2 regions of the Burkholderia sp. 22313 genome follow, and region 2 is predicted to be linked to the other one. Evidence: riboswitches for the same ligand, from Rfam matches in the RefSeq annotation. Region 2 holds a riboswitch; the other holds the start of a gene.

Region 1 (8,165 bases), on a different contig from region 2:
TTTTTTGCGGTTACGCTGCGACCTTGTCGTTGTCGGTCACGCGCTCGACGTTGATCGTGCCGACATGGAACGCGGCCAGCGACTCTCGGTGCGCGATGCTGACGATCGCGGCCTGCGGCAGCTGCTCGGCGAACAGGTGATAGAGCCGCGCTTCATTGTCCGCGTCGAGCGCGCTCGTCGCTTCGTCGAGGAACAGGAAGTCCGGCTTGTGCAGCAGCACGCGCGCGCCGGCGAGACGCTGCTGTTCGCCCGGCGACAGCACGCGCGTCCAGTGGCCGGTCTCGCCGAGGCGCTCGACGTAGTCTTCGAGGCGGCACGCGCGCAGCGCGTCGCGGCACGCGTCGTCGGTGAACGTGTCGGGCGCGGCCGGGTAGGTGAGCGCGGCCTTCAGCGTGCCGATCGGCAAATAACTGGTTTGCGGCACGAACATCATCCGTGCGCCGACCGGGGCGTCGATCGAGCCGTCGCCGAACGGCCACAGGCCCGCGAGCGCGCGCATGAACGTGCTCTTGCCCGAACCCGACTTGCCGATCACGAGCCAGCGCGAGCCGGGTTCGATCGTCAGGTTGCCGATGTTCGCGAGCGCGTTGCCGTTCGGCAGCGCGAGCTTCAGCGATGACGTCGACAGCTTCGCCGCATCGACGTAGTGCAGGTTGATGCCGCCGTGCTCGGTCGCGGGCGACAGGCTTTCCTTCAGGTGCGACGTGCCCATCACGCGCTTGAATTCACGCAGACGGTTGACGGTGGCGCGCCATTCGACGAGGGTCGAGTAACTGTTGATGAACCACGAGAACGAATCGCTGACGGTGCCGAACGCGGACGAGATCTGCATCAGCACGCCGAACGAGAACGCCCCGGCGAAATAGCGCGGCGCCGCGACGACGAGCGGGAAGATGATCGCGATCTGCCCGTAGAAGCTCAGCACGAACGTGAGGCGCTTCGTGTACTTCATCACGCGCCACCAGTTGTCGCGGATACGCATGAACAGGCTCTGCGCGTTGCCGGTCTCGGTTTTCTCGCCGTCGTAGAACGCGATCTGCTCGGCGTTCTCGCGCACGCGGATCAGCCCGAAGCGGAAGTCGGCCTCGACGCGCTGCTGCTGGTAGTTGATCGACACGAGCGGGTGGCCGACCTTCTGGATGATCAGCGAGCCGACCACCGCGTACAGCGCGGCCGCCCACACCATGTAGCCGGGGATCGTGATCGGCGTCGCGCCGAGCGAAAGCGTCAGCGCGCCGGCGAGCGACCACAGGATCGTGATGAACGACACGAGTGTGACGACCGTCGACAGCAGGTCGAGCGACAGCGCGAGCGTGGTCGTCGCGAACGACTGGAGATCGTCGGTGATCCGCTGGTCGGGGTTGTCGGCGAGGCGGTCGCGTTCGATCCGGTAGAACGCGCGATCACCGAGCCACTGGCCGAGAAAGCGGTCGGTGAGCCACTGGCGCCAGCGGAACCCGAGCATCTGGCGCAGGTAGCGGCCGTAGACGGCGAGGATGATGAAGCCGAACGCAAGCGCGGAGAACTGCATCAGCAGGTTCGGGAAGTCGTGGACGTTCTTTGACTGCAGCGCGTTGTAGAACTGCGCGTTCCACTTGTTCAGCTTGACGTTGATCCAGACCACGCAGAGGTTGATCGCGATGATCGTGACTAGCAGCCCCCACGCGATTTTCCATTCGGACGACACCCAGTAGGGCTTGATGAGGCTCCATGCGGATACCGGGCGCTCGTCCTGCGGCGCGGCGGAGGCGGAGCGGACGGGATCGATCGATTGGGTCATGTGCTTCCTGATGAGTAGCCGGCGCGCGGGCCGGGCGAAGCCGGGCGCGCGCCGCGGTACGGCATGCCGGGACGAGGTGCCGACGGACGGCGGGCGTCCGGATGGTGGCCCGGACGTCTTAAACGGCACTTAAGGCCGGCGGTGACGCGGCAACCGGCCGCTCGCGCGGCCGGCCTGCGGGCATTGTGCCAGAGCGGCGCGGCACGACGCGAATTTGCCGCAACGGGGACAGTTTGCGGCGCTTTCCGCTTTTATGGTCTAATGGCCGACGACGAAACAGGGGTGCTTCGAGCGCGGCCGACGGGTAGTTCCGGGCAACGCGGCGAGGCTGAGAAAGACCCTTCGCACCCGATCCGGGTAATACCGGCGAGGGAAGTTTCTGATCCCGCCGGGCCGCGCTGGCTGCCATCCCACATGGTCAGCGCCCGAGTCCCGCCCGGCCGGCCTTTGCTGCCGGTTTCGTCCTTTTGGGTACGCGCGTCGCGCGTTACGGAAGGAATGATGACCGCTCAATCTTCAGTCTTTTGCGCTGTTCCCGATCCGCTGTCGTGTGCGTTGGCACGGGACGGCGCGCGCGCGTCGACGTTCGTCGCGCGTGTCCGCACGGTTCGCCGGGAGGTCGCGCGATGAACGTCCACGCTTCGAACGTCCAGGCTGCCCGGCCGGATTTCGCGGTACTCGGCGGCGGCCTCGTCGGCCGGCTGATCGCGTGGCGGCTCGCGGGCGACGGGCATCGCGTCGCGCTGTACGAGCGCGGCGGCCCGGACGGCGAGCAATCGGCCGCCTGGATCGCGGCCGCGATGCTCGCGCCGCTCGCCGAGGCGGCGAGCGCCGAACTGCTGATCACCGAGCTTGGCGCCGCGTCGCTCGCGCGTTGGCCGCAATGGCTCGCGGAACTGCCCGAACCGGTGTTCTTCCAGCATCACGGCACGCTCGTCGTCTGGCATCACGCCGATCGCGCCGAGGCGCCGCTGTTCGAGCGGCGCGTGCGCGCGAACGCACCGGCCGAGCTGTTCGACGGCGGCTTCGTCGCGCTGGCCGGCGCGCAGGTCGACGCGGCCGAGCCCGCGCTCGCGGGCCGCTTCGCGCGCGGGCTGATGCTGCCGCGCGAAGGGCAGCTCGACAACCGGCAGGCGCTGCGCGCGCTCGCGGCGGGCCTCGCGCAACGCGGCGTCGAGCTTCACTGGCACGCGACCATCGACGACGCGAACCGGCCCGACGCACATTTCACGATCGACTGCCGCGGGCTCGGCGCGAAACCCGTGCTGCCGGCACTGCGCGGCATCCGCGGCGAAGTCGCGCGGGTGCGGGCGCCCGGCATCGGTCTCACGCGGCCCGTGCGGTTGCTGCATCCGCGCTATCCGCTGTACATCGCGCCGAAGCAGGACGACCTGTACGTGATCGGTGCGACCGAGGTAGAGGGCGAGGACATGTCGCCCGTCAGCGTGCGCTCGGCGCTCGAACTCCTGAGCGCGGCGTTCTCCGTGCATCCGGCGTTCGGCGAGGCGCGCATCCTCGAACTCAACGCGCAGTGCCGCCCGACGCTGCCGGATCACCGCCCGGCGGTGATCTGGGACGGTGCGGCGACGCTCGCCGTCAACGGCCTGTACCGGCACGGCTTCATGATCGCGCCGGAAGTCGCGCATGCGGCGGCCGCGTTCGCGCAAGCCGCGCTCGGCGGCGCGGTCGCCGACGCCGACGCGTTCGCCGCGTGGCGCGATGCCGCGCGCTGGCCGGCGCTCCTTCATCACCGCGACGACGCGCGCCAGCCGGCCTGACGCGCGCCGCCGACCGAATTCGATCAAGCCTCATGGATATCCAGATCAACCAACAGACCCTGACGCTGCCCGACGGCGCGACGGTGGCCGACGCGCTTGCCGCGTACGGCGCGCGTCCGCCGTACGCGGTCGCGCTGAACGGCAATTTCGTCGCGCGCACGCAGCACGCGGCACGCGCGCTTGCGACGGGCGACAGGCTCGACGTGGTGCACCCCGTCGCGGGCGGCTGAGCGCCGCCGGTTCGTCCCCGCTCTTCCAGGAAAACGACATGACGTCCCTCACTTCCGCCGACGCGCTCACGCTGTACGGCGAAACTTTCGCAAGCCGCGTGCTGCTCGGCACGTCGCGCTATCCGTCGCTGCAGTCGCTGTCCGATTCGATCGCCGCGTCGCGTCCCGGGATGGTGACGGTCGCGCTGCGCCGCCAGATGACCGGCGGCACGGCCGAGGCCGGCTTCTTCGACCTGCTCAAGCGCCACGCGGTGCCGCTGCTGCCGAACACGGCCGGCTGCCAGACCGTCGCCGAGGCGGTGACGACCGCGCACATGGCGCGCGAGGTGTTCGACACCGACTGGATCAAGCTCGAGCTGATCGGCGACGACTACACGCTGCAACCCGATCCGGTCGGGCTGATCGAGGCGGCCGCGCAACTGGTCAAGGACGGCTTCAAGGTGCTGCCGTACTGCACCGAGGATCTCGTGATCGGCCGGCGCCTGCTCGACGTCGGTTGCGAGGCGCTGATGCCGTGGGGCGCGCCGATCGGCACCGGCAAGGGCGTCGTGAACCCGTACGGGCTGCGCGTGCTGCGCGAACGGTTGCCGGACGTGCCGCTGATCGTCGACGCCGGGCTGGGCGTGCCGTCGCATGCGTGCCAGGTGATGGAGTGGGGCTTCGACGGCGTGCTGCTGAATACGGCCGTGTCGCAGGCCACGCACCCGGAAATCATGGCGCGCGCGTTCGCGCAGGGCGTCGAGGCTGGCCGTGCGGCCTACCTCGCCGGGCCGATGGACGCGCGCGAGACCGCACACGCGAGTACACCGGTCGTCGGGATGCCGTTCTGGCATCAGGACGGGGGCGGCGCATGAGCGCGCGCTTCGCCGATGCCTTCTGGCCGCCGGCCGACGAGCTGGCCGAAGCGGCCGAACGGATTCGCGCCCGTCTGGGCGACTGGCCGGCCGGCACGACGCCGCGGCGGCTGTGCGTGGCGGCGCCGGACGTGCCGGCCGACGGCGACGTGCTGATCGTATCGGCCGGCGACCGCGCCGCGCAGGCGCGCGCGTCGGCAGCATCGCGCCCCGCATCGCCGGACGCGGTCGTGATCGAATTCGATGCGCGCGGCGCGGTGCTGCATGCCGCGGGCGTGCGCCATGCGCTGGACGCTGCGCATCCGCTGGCGGACGACTGGATCGCGGCGCTTGCCGCGTTCCTCGATTGCGGCTTCGCGCCGATCGATGCGCTGGTGCTTGCCTTGGCGTGGCGCGACGGCGACGAGACGCGCGCTTCCGATGCGTGGCCGGTCGACGCCGCCCGGTTTCCGCGCGTGGCCGGCCTGGCCGCGGCGCCTGAGCTCGCATTCCCGCCGTGCCCGGCGCAACTCGGCCTCTATCCGGTCGTCCCGGATGCCGAATGGGTCGAACGCGTGCTCGATTGCGGCGCGCGAACCGTGCAGCTGCGTGTGAAAGACGCGAATCCCGACGCGTTGCGCCGGGAAATCGCGCGGGCGGTCGCGGCAGGGCGCCGCTATCCCGATGCGCGCGTTTTCATCAACGATCACTGGCAGATCGCGGTAGAAGAGGGGGCGTACGGCGTACATCTGGGTCAGGAAGACCTCGAGACGGCCGATCTCGCGGCGATCGCGCGCGCCGGGCTGCACCTCGGGCTGTCGAGCCACGGTTATTACGAGATGTTGCGCGCGTTGCACGAGCGCCCGAGCTATCTGGCGCTCGGTCCTGTTTATGCGACCGCGACCAAGGCGGTCGCCGCACCGCCGCAGGGCCTCGCCCGAATTGCCCGCTATGCGCGCTTCGCCGGCGCGCGTGCGCCGCTCGTCGCGATCGGTGGCGTCGGGCTCGAGGCATTGCCGGACGTACTGGCGACGGGCGTCGGCAGCGTTGCGGTGGTCAGTGCGATCACGCGCGCAAGCGATTGCCGGGCGGCGATTGTTGCGTTGCAGCAATGTTTTGCCCGACAATTTGACAATCATTGACCGCGGGGTCCGGAACGGCGTCACGACATCATTCCAAGGCAGGCCCTATAATTCGGCGTTCTGCGTAAAAGGACTGTCAGCTCCGTGAGCCCCGCTCCTACCGAAACCCTGCTGGAACTTCGCGACGTCGACTTTGGCTACGGCGACCGCCTCGTCCTGTCGAACCTGAACATGCGCTTCGGGCGCGGCAAGGTCGTCGCCGTCATGGGCGGGTCGGGCGGCGGCAAGACGACCGTGCTGCGCCTGATCGGCGGCCTCGTGCGCGCGAACCGCGGCCAGGTGCTGTTCGACGGCGCCGATGTCGGCGCGCAGACGCGCGACGGCCTGTACGCGCTGCGCCGCAAGATGGGCATGTTGTTCCAGTTCGGCGCCTTGTTCACCGACATGTCGGTGTTCGAGAACGTCGCGTTCTCGCTGCGCGAACACACCGACCTGCCCGACGACCTGATCCGCGACCTCGTGCTGATGAAGCTCAACGCGGTCGGCCTGCGCGGCGCGCGCGACCTGATGCCGTCCGAGGTGTCGGGCGGGATGGCGCGCCGCATCGCGCTGGCGCGCGCGATCGCGCTCGACCCGCAGCTCATCATGTACGACGAGCCGTTCGCGGGCCTCGACCCGATCTCGCTCGGCATCACCGCGAACCTGATCCGCACGTTGAACCAGGCGCTCGGCGCGACGTCGATCCTCGTCACGCACGACGTGCCGGAATCGTTCGCGATCGCCGATTACGTCTATTTTCTGGCCAATGGCAGCGTGCTCGCGCAGGGTACGCCCGACGAGCTGCGCGCATCGACCGATCCGAGCGTGCGCCAGTTCATCGACGGCGCGCCGGACGGCCCGTACAAATTTCATTACACGAGCGCGCCGCTGGCAGCGGATTTCGGGCTCGGCGGAGGACGCGCATGATCAGCGCGATCGGACGTTACGTCATCGGCGGCCTCGAGCGCGCGGGCTACGGCACGCGGCTGTTCGTGCGCCTCGTGCTGGAATTCTTCCCGCTGCTGCGCCGGCCGAGGCTGGTCACGAAGCAGATCCACTTCCTCGGCAACTATTCGTTCGTGATCATTGCCGTGTCGGGGCTGTTCGTCGGTTTCGTGCTCGGCCTGCAGGGCTATTACACGCTGAACCGCTACGGGTCCGAGCAGGCGCTCGGCCTGCTGGTTGCGCTGTCGCTCGTGCGCGAGCTCGGGCCGGTCGTCACCGCGCTGCTGTTCGCAGGCCGCGCGGGCACGTCGCTCACGGCCGAGATCGGCCTGATGAAGGCCGGCGAGCAGCTCACCGCGCTCGAGATGATGGCCGTCGACCCGATCAAGACGGTGATCGCGCCGCGCTTGTGGGCCGGCATCATCGCGATGCCGCTGCTCGCGGCGATCTTCAACGCCGTCGGCGTGCTCGGCGGCTATTTCGTCGGGGTCGTGCTGATCGGCGTCGATCCGGGCGCGTTCTGGTCGCAGATGCAGGGCGGGGTCCAGGTGTGGGCCGACGTCGGCAACGGCGTGATCAAGAGCATCGTGTTCGGGTTCGCCGTGACCTTCATTGCGCTGTTTCAAGGGTATGAAGCGAAGCCCACGCCCGAAGGCGTGTCGCGCGCGACGACCAAGACGGTCGTGTTCGCGTCGCTCGCCGTACTCGGCCTCGATTTCCTGCTGACCGCGCTGATGTTCAGCTAAGCCTCAGCCAAGCCAAATTTTGGAATGACGATGAAAAAGACTGCTCTCGACTTCTGGGTCGGCCTGTTCGTGGTGGTGGGCTTCCTTGCGGTGCTGTTCCTGGCGCTCAAGGTAGGCAACATGAGCTCGCTGTCGTTTCAGCCAACCTACTCGGTGAGGATGAAATTCGACAACATCGGCGGGCTGAAGCCGCGCGCGGCCGTGAAGAGCGCGGGCGTCGTGGTCGGCCGCGTGAAGACGATCGGCTTCGATCCGAATACCTACCAGGCGGTCGTGACGATCGACGTCGACGGCCAATACCCGTTCCCGAAGGATTCGTCGGCGAAGATCCTGACGTCCGGCCTGCTCGGCGAGCAGTACATCGGCCTCGATCCGGGCGGCGACACCGAAATGTTGAAATCCGGCGATACGATCACGATGACGCAGTCGGCGATCGTGCTCGAGAACCTGATCGGCCAGTTCCTGTACAGCAAGGCCGCCGATGCGGGCGGCGCGAAGCCGGCCGCCGGGGCGTCGGCCGCGCCCGCACCGGCCGCGCCCGCACCCGTGGCGGTGCCGGCGTCCGCGGTGTCCGGTTCGGGCGCCCAATAACCACACGAGAGAAGGACAAGAGGGTAATGACCATGCAGACGATCCGCATCAGGCACGCCGCGCTCGCCGTGGCGGCAGTCGCCGCGCTGAGCGGTTGCGCGACCGTGCAGACGCCGACCAAGGGCGATCCGCTCGAAGGTT
Region 2 (8,165 bases):
GCGCCTTACGCGGGCCGTTTCGCGGACAAGCGCGGCCCGCGCGCGATCATCTCGCTCGCGATCGCGTTGCTGGCGGCGTCGTTCGTGATTTTTGCGCTGTCGGGAAAAAGCCTCGTCGGGCTCGTGATCGGCGTGATCGTGCTGGATGTCGGCGTGCAGGCCGCGCAGATCTCGAACCAGTCGCGCATCTACGCGCTGAAGCCCGAGGCGCGCAGCCGCGTGAACACCGTGTACATGGTGTGCTACTTCATCGGCGGCGCGCTCGGCTCATCGGTCGGTGTCGTCGCATGGCGCGCGTTCGGCTGGACCGGCTTGTGCGCGGCCGGCCTGCTGTTTACCGCGCTCGCCGGCTGGTTCCACCATCGCGGCACCCGGCACGGCTGAGCACGGCCGGGCGCGCCGGCATCACGCGTCGGCGCGCGTCGCGGCCGGTTCGTCGGCGGGCGGCGGCGTGAATGCCGGTGCGGGTTCGATGACGGCCGCCGGGTCCACGACCGCACCCGGTACCGGCACCGCAAGCGGCACCGCCGACGGCGTGAGGATCGGCGCCGGATCCGGCATCGCAGGCTGATCCGGTGCGAACGCGGCACCCGCTGCCGATTCGGTCGCCACGGCCGTCACGGCCGGCGCGGCCGGCGCTGCGTCGGCTGCCGCGCGGGCCGCGGGCCGGCGCGCGGGGTCGAACAGGAACGACAGCCCGACGCTGCCGAGGATCGCGACCGTCGCGATCACGGTCGCCTTCGTCACGGGTTCCCCGAGCATCAGCGCGCCGAGCGCGACCGCGACGATCGGGTTCACGTACATGCAGCTGCTGGCGATGATCGGGCTCGTATGGCGGATCAGGTAGCCGTACGCGACATACGCGGCCATCGTGCAGAACACCATCAGATACAGGAACGCGAACACCGGGGCGGCCGCAACCTGCTCGATGCGCTCGCCGATCAACCAGGCGGCGATCGTCGACATCAGGCCGCCCAGGCCGATCTGCAGCGATGTCGACAGGAACAGGTCCGACGGCAGCTTGAGCCGCGTCGCGAGATGCGCGCCGCCCGCCCAGAACAGCGCGCCGGCCAGCACGCAGATCGTGCCGAGCGCCGAGTTCGCGGCGGCCGCGCCGCCCGAATTCAGCACGACGATGCCGACCATCCCGAGCGCGACGGCCGACCACTCGCCCTTCGTCACCGGACGCCCGGCAACCGCCGCGATCACGGTCGCGAACAGCGGCACCGTGGCGACCATCACCGCGGCCGAACCGCTGCTGACCGTGCGCATCCCGAGCGCGATCGTGCCGGACGACAGCGCGACCAGCATCGTGCCGACGATCGCCGAGTTGCGGATTTCCAGCAGCGTCGGCCATTCGGGCTTGCGCCGCAGCGCGAAGATGAACAGGCCGATCCCGCCGAGCAGGTTGCGCAGCCCCGACAGCAGCAGCGGCGGGAACGACTGCAGCGCGAAATGCAGGCCGCTGTAGGTCGAACCCCAGACAAAATAGATGAAGACCAGCGCCAGCGCGACGCGGCCGCCGCGGCTTTGCGGCAGGCGGATCCGGATCGGCAGGCGGGCGAAGAAATCGAGGAGGCGGTCGAGCGGCGTCATCGTTCAGCCCACCCGCACGATGGATCGCGTGCTCCGCTGAAAAACGCCGGCGATGCCGGCAAACGGTCCGGACGGGACCAGGAAGGCGGAAGCGAACGTGCGGAACGACATGGCAGTGCGAACGGCGACGAAATGAAAACCGGCAAGCGGCGGCAGAGGGTCAAAAAAACGTGCGCGAACCGCTTCGGCTGCGCACGCCTGACATTATGGCATTACCGATTCGAAAGCATCGTCAGACCTGTCTGAAAGGATATCGACTGATGTTTCGGCGCGACATTTTTCGGCCTCCGGACCAACCGAATCCGGAGCCGGATACCCGCCGCACGGGCGTTTCGGGCCTCTGCGCAACCCTCTTCCGCAATCGCGAACCAACCATCGGCCTGACGGCCAGTCATGCGTATCGCGCGTCGCTTCGCGCTTATCGTGACGGTCAGGCAGGCCCGTCCCGGGTCGCCGACATCCCTTCCTGCGACCTGCCCACTTCCATACAATATTTTGTATAATTCCATCATTCTCCCGCCGAAGCCGGTTGTCTTCGTCGGCAACGCACTCGACGAGCTTCGCGGTTTTCCGCTGGCCGCGCGTCGCGACGCCGGCCACCAGATCGACCAGGTGCAACGCGGCCTGGTCGCCCGCCGCTATCGGACACTGATGATAGAGAGGCAACGATGACCAATGAACGCCATGCGAGCGTGTGGGACGCGATCGAAGGCCAGCCGGCCGAGGCCGAAAACATGAAGCTGCGTTCCGAACTGATGATCGCGCTCAAGCAGCGCATCGCGCAACTCGAACTCAGCCAGGCGCAGGCCGCGAAGCAGCTTGGCGTCACGCAGCCGCGCGTGTCCGATCTGCTGCGCGGCAAGATCAACCTGTTCGGGCTCGACGCGCTCGTGAACATGGCCGCGGCGGTCGGCCTGCGCGTCGATCTGCAGGTGCGCGAATCCGCCTGACGTACCTGACGCAGCGTGAACGCACGGCGGCGGGCCCCGGCGTGCGCCCCCGCCGCTTCACGATCCGCCGAACCAGTTGTATCCCTGATCGACCCAGTAACCGCCCGGGTAGGTATCGGTCACGAAGATTTCCATGATGTGCTTCGGATTCTTGTAGCCGAGCTTGGTCGGCATTCGCAGCTTCATCGGAAAGCCGAATTCCGGCGGCAGGCGGCGGCCGTCGTAGTCGAATGCGAGCAGCGTCTGCGGATGCAGCGCGGTCGGCATGTCGATGCTCTCGTAGTAGTCGTCCGCGCATTTGAAACCGACGTATTTCGCGTGCGTATCGGCACCGGCACGCGCAAGAAACGCGCCGAACGGCGTGCCGCCCCAGCGGCCGATGGCGCTCCATCCTTCCACGCAGATGTGCCGCGTGATCTGCTCCGCGTGCGGCAGCGCATACAGTTCGTCGAGCGTCCACACGCGCTTGCCCGTCACGCGGCCCGACAGCACGAGCCGGTACGTCGACGCGTCGACGTGCGGCACGTCGTCGATGCCGTAGTACGCGTTGAACGGGAACGGCCGCGTGATGTCGGCTTCGGTATAGGTCGGCGCGAGCCGCGCGCCGCTGAATAGCCAGGCCTGCACGCGATCGTTCATGCGCGACACCTGCTCGAGGAACGGATTGACCGACGCGTCGTCCTGCAGCGTGCAGCCGGTCAGCATCGTCAGCCCGCCGAGTGTCAGGATGCGCCGGTTGAACAGCCGCCGCGACGGCATGTCCAGCTCGCGACGCACGTCGAGCTCGAGCGACTGGCGGTCGAGCGTCCAGCGCGAACCGTCGCGCTTGATTTCGGATTCCGACATGATGATTTCCTTCGCCCGGATTTGACGGGTCAGCGCCCGCGCAGCATCGCGAGCAGCGAGCGCGGCACCAGCAGCGCCATCGCGACGTGCACGACGAAGAACGCCACGAGCAGCGACATCGCCCAGAAATGCACGACGCGCGCGTTGTCGTAACCGCCGAACAGTTCGCGCAGCAGCGGAAACTGCACCGACTTCCAGATCGTCAGCCCCGACAGCACCAGCACGATCAGATCGACGATCGCGACCAGGTACGCGGCACGCTGCACCGCGTTGTAGACGTTCAAATCGTCGTGCGCGAGCCGGCCGCGCAACGCGCCGCGCACGTCGCGCCACACGGACGCCGGCGTGACGGGCAGCATCTTGCGCGCGAGTCGTCCGGTCGCGATCGCCATCGTCAGGTAGAACAGCCCGTTGCCGACGAGCAGCCACATCGCCGCGAAGTGCCATTGCAGCGCGCCGCCGAGCCAGCCGCCGAGCGTGATGCCGTGCGCAAACGCGAACGGCGGATAGATCGGCGACGCATCGTAGATGCGCCAGCCGGACAGCACCATCAGGATGGCCGCGAGCGCGTTGAGCCAATGGCTCACGCGCACCCACGGCGGATGGATCGGGGGCGCGGGCGGCGTGGCGGCCGTGCGCGTGGTGGCGGGAACGGTTGGCATGAAGAGGACTCCCGGAACGCTGCGACGAAACGAAACGAGACAAAACGAGACGCGGACGGGCGGCCGTCGTCAAGCACACGCGCCGACCGCCCCTCCTGTCCGGCGCCGTCAGTTCGACGGCGCCATCTTGTCGCCCGACGACTTGCCCATCGCGTCGTGCGACATCGCGTCCTTCTTCATCGCATGCTTCTTCATGGCGCCCTTCTTCATCGCGCCGTCCTTCGCCATCGCATCGTGGCCCATCGCGTCCTTCGACATCGACGAACCGTTTTGCGACATCGCGTCGCTCTGCGCGTACGCGCCCGCGGTGATCGTGGCGAAAGCGGCAACGCAAGCGGCAATCAGTACCTTTTTCATGACATCTCTCCAAGACATGGGTTCAAGGAGCCGAATAGACGGACGACGTCGCGGAAAATGACAGCCGCTGCGAAAATTTCTTTTGAGCGCGTGCGAAGGCGCGTCATGTTGCACCGCTTCGCCGCGGGCGGCCACGCCGTGAGGCCATGCGGCGGCGGCGCGCGCGGCCATTTCGACGGGCCATCGCATCGCCCGCGCTGTGGCGACCGCACCGGGGCAGCCGATCCTCTCCCGGTTGAAACCGCCGCCAAGCCGGTGTATCGTGTGCCCTTGCTAACGCGGGGGTCCTGCAATGCGCTTGGTCAAACAACCGGCATTGCGGGTGAGAAATACCCTTAGAACCTGATCTGGATAATGCCAGCGCAGGGAAGCGTACGGATTTCGCCGCCATCCTTCTGACGAAATCCGCCGCCTCGTCAAACCTCGTCTCCTGCTTAGCTCGAGCCCCACATTCGTCAAGGGCTCCGGGCAAGCGCCGAAGCGCGTGTCCGGCGCTCACACAGGAGATTGCATGAACGCCAATCCGAAGTTTCTGTCCGCCGACGCTCATGTCGATGCCGCGGCCGTCGCCCCGCTTCCGAATTCGCGCAAGGTCTACGTGACCGGCTCGCAGCCCGACATCCGCGTGCCGATGCGCGAAATCACGCAGGCCGACACCCCGACCGGCTTCGGCGGCGAAAAGAATCCGCCGATCTACGTGTACGACACGTCGGGCCCGTACACCGATCCGGACGCGAAGATCGACATCCGCGCGGGCCTGCCCGCGCTGCGCCAGGGCTGGATCGAAGCGCGCGGCGACACCGAGGTGCTCGACGGCCTGTCGAGCCAGTACGGCCTCGAGCGCGCGGCCGATCCGGCCACCGCCGAGCTTCGGTTCCCGGGTTTGCACCGCAATCCGCGCCGCGCCCAGCCGGGCAAGAACGTCACGCAGATGCACTACGCGCGTCAAGGCATCATCACGCCGGAAATGGAATACATCGCGATCCGCGAGAACCAGCGCCGCGCCGAGTACATCGAGAGCCTGAAGTCGAGCGGCCCGAACGGCGCGAAGCTCGCCGCGATGATGGGCCGCCAGCATCCGGGCCAGGCGTTCGGCGCCGCGGCCTTCGGCGCGAACGCGCTCGCCGAGATCACCCCCGAATTCGTGCGCGACGAAATCGCGCGCGGCCGCGCGATCATCCCCGCGAACATCAACCACCCGGAATCCGAGCCGATGATCATCGGCCGCAACTTCCTCGTGAAGATCAACGCGAACATCGGCAACTCGGCCGTCACGTCGTCGATCGGCGAGGAAGTCGACAAGATGACGTGGGCGATCCGCTGGGGCGGCGACACGGTGATGGACCTGTCGACCGGCAAGCACATCCATGAAACGCGCGAGTGGATCATCCGCAACAGCCCGGTGCCGATCGGCACGGTGCCGATCTACCAGGCGCTGGAAAAGGTCAACGGCAAGGCCGAGGATCTCACCTGGGAAATCTTCCGCGACACGCTGATCGAGCAGGCCGAGCAAGGCGTCGACTACTTCACGATCCACGCGGGCGTGCGCCTGCAGTACGTGCCGCTCACCGCGAACCGGATGACGGGCATCGTGTCGCGCGGCGGCTCGATCATGGCGAAGTGGTGCCTCGCGCATCACAAGGAAAGCTTCCTGTACGAACACTTCGAAGAGATCTGCGAGATCATGAAGGCGTACGACGTGAGCTTCTCGCTCGGCGACGGCCTGCGCCCCGGCTCGATCTACGACGCGAACGACGAAGCGCAGCTCGGCGAACTGAAGACGCTCGGCGAACTCACGCAGATCGCGTGGAAGCACGACGTGCAGGTGATGATCGAAGGCCCCGGCCACGTGCCGATGCAGCTGATCAAGGAGAACATGGATCTCCAGCTCGACTGGTGCAAGGAAGCGCCGTTCTACACGCTCGGGCCGCTGACCACCGATATCGCACCGGGCTACGACCACATCACGTCGGGCATCGGCGCTGCGATGATCGGCTGGTTCGGCACCGCGATGCTGTGCTACGTGACGCCGAAGGAGCACCTCGGGCTGCCGAACAAGGACGACGTGAAGGAAGGGATCATCACGTACAAGCTCGCCGCGCACGCGGCCGACCTCGCCAAGGGTCACCCGGGCGCGCAGGTGCGCGACAACGCGCTGTCGAAGGCGCGTTTCGAGTTCCGCTGGGAAGACCAGTTCAACATCGGCCTCGATCCGGACAAGGCGCGCGAATTCCACGACGAAACGCTGCCGAAGGATTCGGCAAAGGTCGCGCACTTCTGCTCGATGTGCGGCCCGCACTTCTGCTCGATGAAGATCACGCAGGACGTGCGCGAGTTCGCGGCGCAGCAGGGCGTGTCGGAAACCGAAGCGCTGAAGAAGGGGATGGAGGTCAAGGCGGTCGAGTTCGTGAAGACCGGCGCCGAGATCTATCACCGCCAGTAAGCCGCCAAGTGGCCGCGGCGGTCCGCCCGGACCGCATCGCGATGCACGGCAAAAGCCCGCTTTCGAGCGGGCTTTTTTGCGCGCCGTCGCACGCCACGTGCCTGCCGGCACAAGGGAAACAATTGATTACGAAACCGCTCGAGGCTTAACAAGTCCTTACAGCAGCCTTATGGAGCGGCGCGTAAATTGGGGTTATGTGCGGCCGACAGCCGGTCGTGCGTTCCTCCGTTCACTACCACAAGGACAATGATCATGAGCTATTCGATTCGGCGTTTTGGGGTATGCGCGCTGCTCGTCGCGACGGTGGCCAGCCTGTCGGCCTGCGATTCGATGACACGACGCCAGCGCGATACGGCAATCGGCGCGGGTGTCGGCGGGGTGGCCGGCGCGGCGATCGGCGGCAACGCGCTGTCGACGCTGGGCGGCGCGGCGGCCGGCGGCCTCATCGGCAACCAGGTCGGCAAGTAAGCCGGCCCGCCGTTCGCGCGACGCGCGGCACCGGTGGGCACGTTTCGGCCAGACGGCGTTTCCGCGATGCGGAAGCGCCGTTTTTGCATCCGGCGACGGGGTTCGCGCCAGCGCGCCGGATCGGCCGCGGAAATGATCCGTTACCGTTTTGCGCAGCGTGTCATCGCCGTGCGGCCTAAGCTTAAGCATCTGCCGATTGCCGGCGCCGCCGGAGAAACACCATGAACAGGACCCTCGTCGCCGCGGCGCTCGCCTGCGCGACACTCGCCGGCTGTTATTACCCTTACGGCTACTATCCGGGCGGCTATTACGCCGCGGCGCCGGTGCAGCCCGCGCCCGTCTATGTCGACCCCGGCCCCACGTACTACTATCCGGCCCCCGCCTATGCGCCGGCATGGGGCGGCTACTGGGGCCCCGCGCTATCGCTGAACTTCGGGTTCGGCGGACGCGGCGGACACGGCGGCTGGCACCATCATTGATCGGCTGAACCGGTCGCGCGGCCGGTTCGCCGCGTCGGCGGCGCACGGATTTCCCGCCGGATTTCCCGTTTCTTGTCGTTTCATCCGATCGTGAAACGACGGCGCGTTAACGCGGTGTAAGATTCAGCGCATCCCGTCCCCTCGCCCGCCACACTCGATGTCGCCCAAGAACGCCTTTCTGCTGACCATCCTTGCCGCCCTGTGGGGCGCGTCGTTCCTGTTCATCCGGATCGGCGTCGCCGAATTCGGCGTCGCGCCGCTGATGGCGCTGCGAGTGGGCATCGGTGCGCTGTTCCTCACGGGCCTCGCGCTGACGCGCTTCAAGCCCGCCGATCTCGGCGCCCGGCTGCGCCGGCACGCGTGG

Evidence for each region. A riboswitch is a leader RNA that binds a small molecule or an ion and turns the genes downstream of it on or off. The one in region 2 is predicted to bind thiamine pyrophosphate.
Region 1: another riboswitch for thiamine pyrophosphate. It lies ahead of ACTJKF_RS23575 (FAD-dependent oxidoreductase); the one in region 2 lies ahead of thiC (phosphomethylpyrimidine synthase ThiC).

Annotation. Positions count from the first base shown of each region.
Region 1 is NZ_JBQEON010000031.1:53,973-62,137, forward strand. It holds gene ACTJKF_RS23570 (ABC transporter ATP-binding protein/permease) at 11-1,780, opposite strand; TPP riboswitch at 2,049-2,172, shown strand; gene ACTJKF_RS23575 (FAD-dependent oxidoreductase) at 2,407-3,558, shown strand; gene thiS (sulfur carrier protein ThiS) at 3,591-3,788, shown strand; gene ACTJKF_RS23585 (thiazole synthase) at 3,827-4,642, shown strand; gene thiE (thiamine phosphate synthase) at 4,639-5,763, shown strand; gene ACTJKF_RS23595 (ABC transporter ATP-binding protein) at 5,848-6,669, shown strand; gene mlaE (lipid asymmetry maintenance ABC transporter permease subunit MlaE) at 6,666-7,433, shown strand; gene mlaD (outer membrane lipid asymmetry maintenance protein MlaD) at 7,458-8,024, shown strand; gene ACTJKF_RS23610 (MlaA family lipoprotein) at 8,057-8,165, shown strand, end outside.
Region 2 is NZ_JBQEON010000023.1:53,564-61,728, reverse strand. It holds gene ACTJKF_RS19560 (MFS transporter) at 1-384, shown strand, start outside; gene ACTJKF_RS19555 (EamA family transporter) at 406-1,596, opposite strand; gene ACTJKF_RS19550 (hypothetical protein) at 1,990-2,268, shown strand; gene ACTJKF_RS19545 (helix-turn-helix domain-containing protein) at 2,265-2,546, shown strand; gene ACTJKF_RS19540 (molybdopterin-dependent oxidoreductase) at 2,604-3,392, opposite strand; gene ACTJKF_RS19535 (cytochrome b/b6 domain-containing protein) at 3,422-4,054, opposite strand; gene ACTJKF_RS19530 (pentapeptide MXKDX repeat protein) at 4,163-4,411, opposite strand; TPP riboswitch at 4,682-4,798, shown strand; gene thiC (phosphomethylpyrimidine synthase ThiC) at 4,923-6,854, shown strand; gene ACTJKF_RS19520 (glycine zipper 2TM domain-containing protein) at 7,107-7,322, shown strand; gene ACTJKF_RS19515 (hypothetical protein) at 7,544-7,801, shown strand; gene ACTJKF_RS19510 (DMT family transporter) at 7,959-8,165, shown strand, end outside.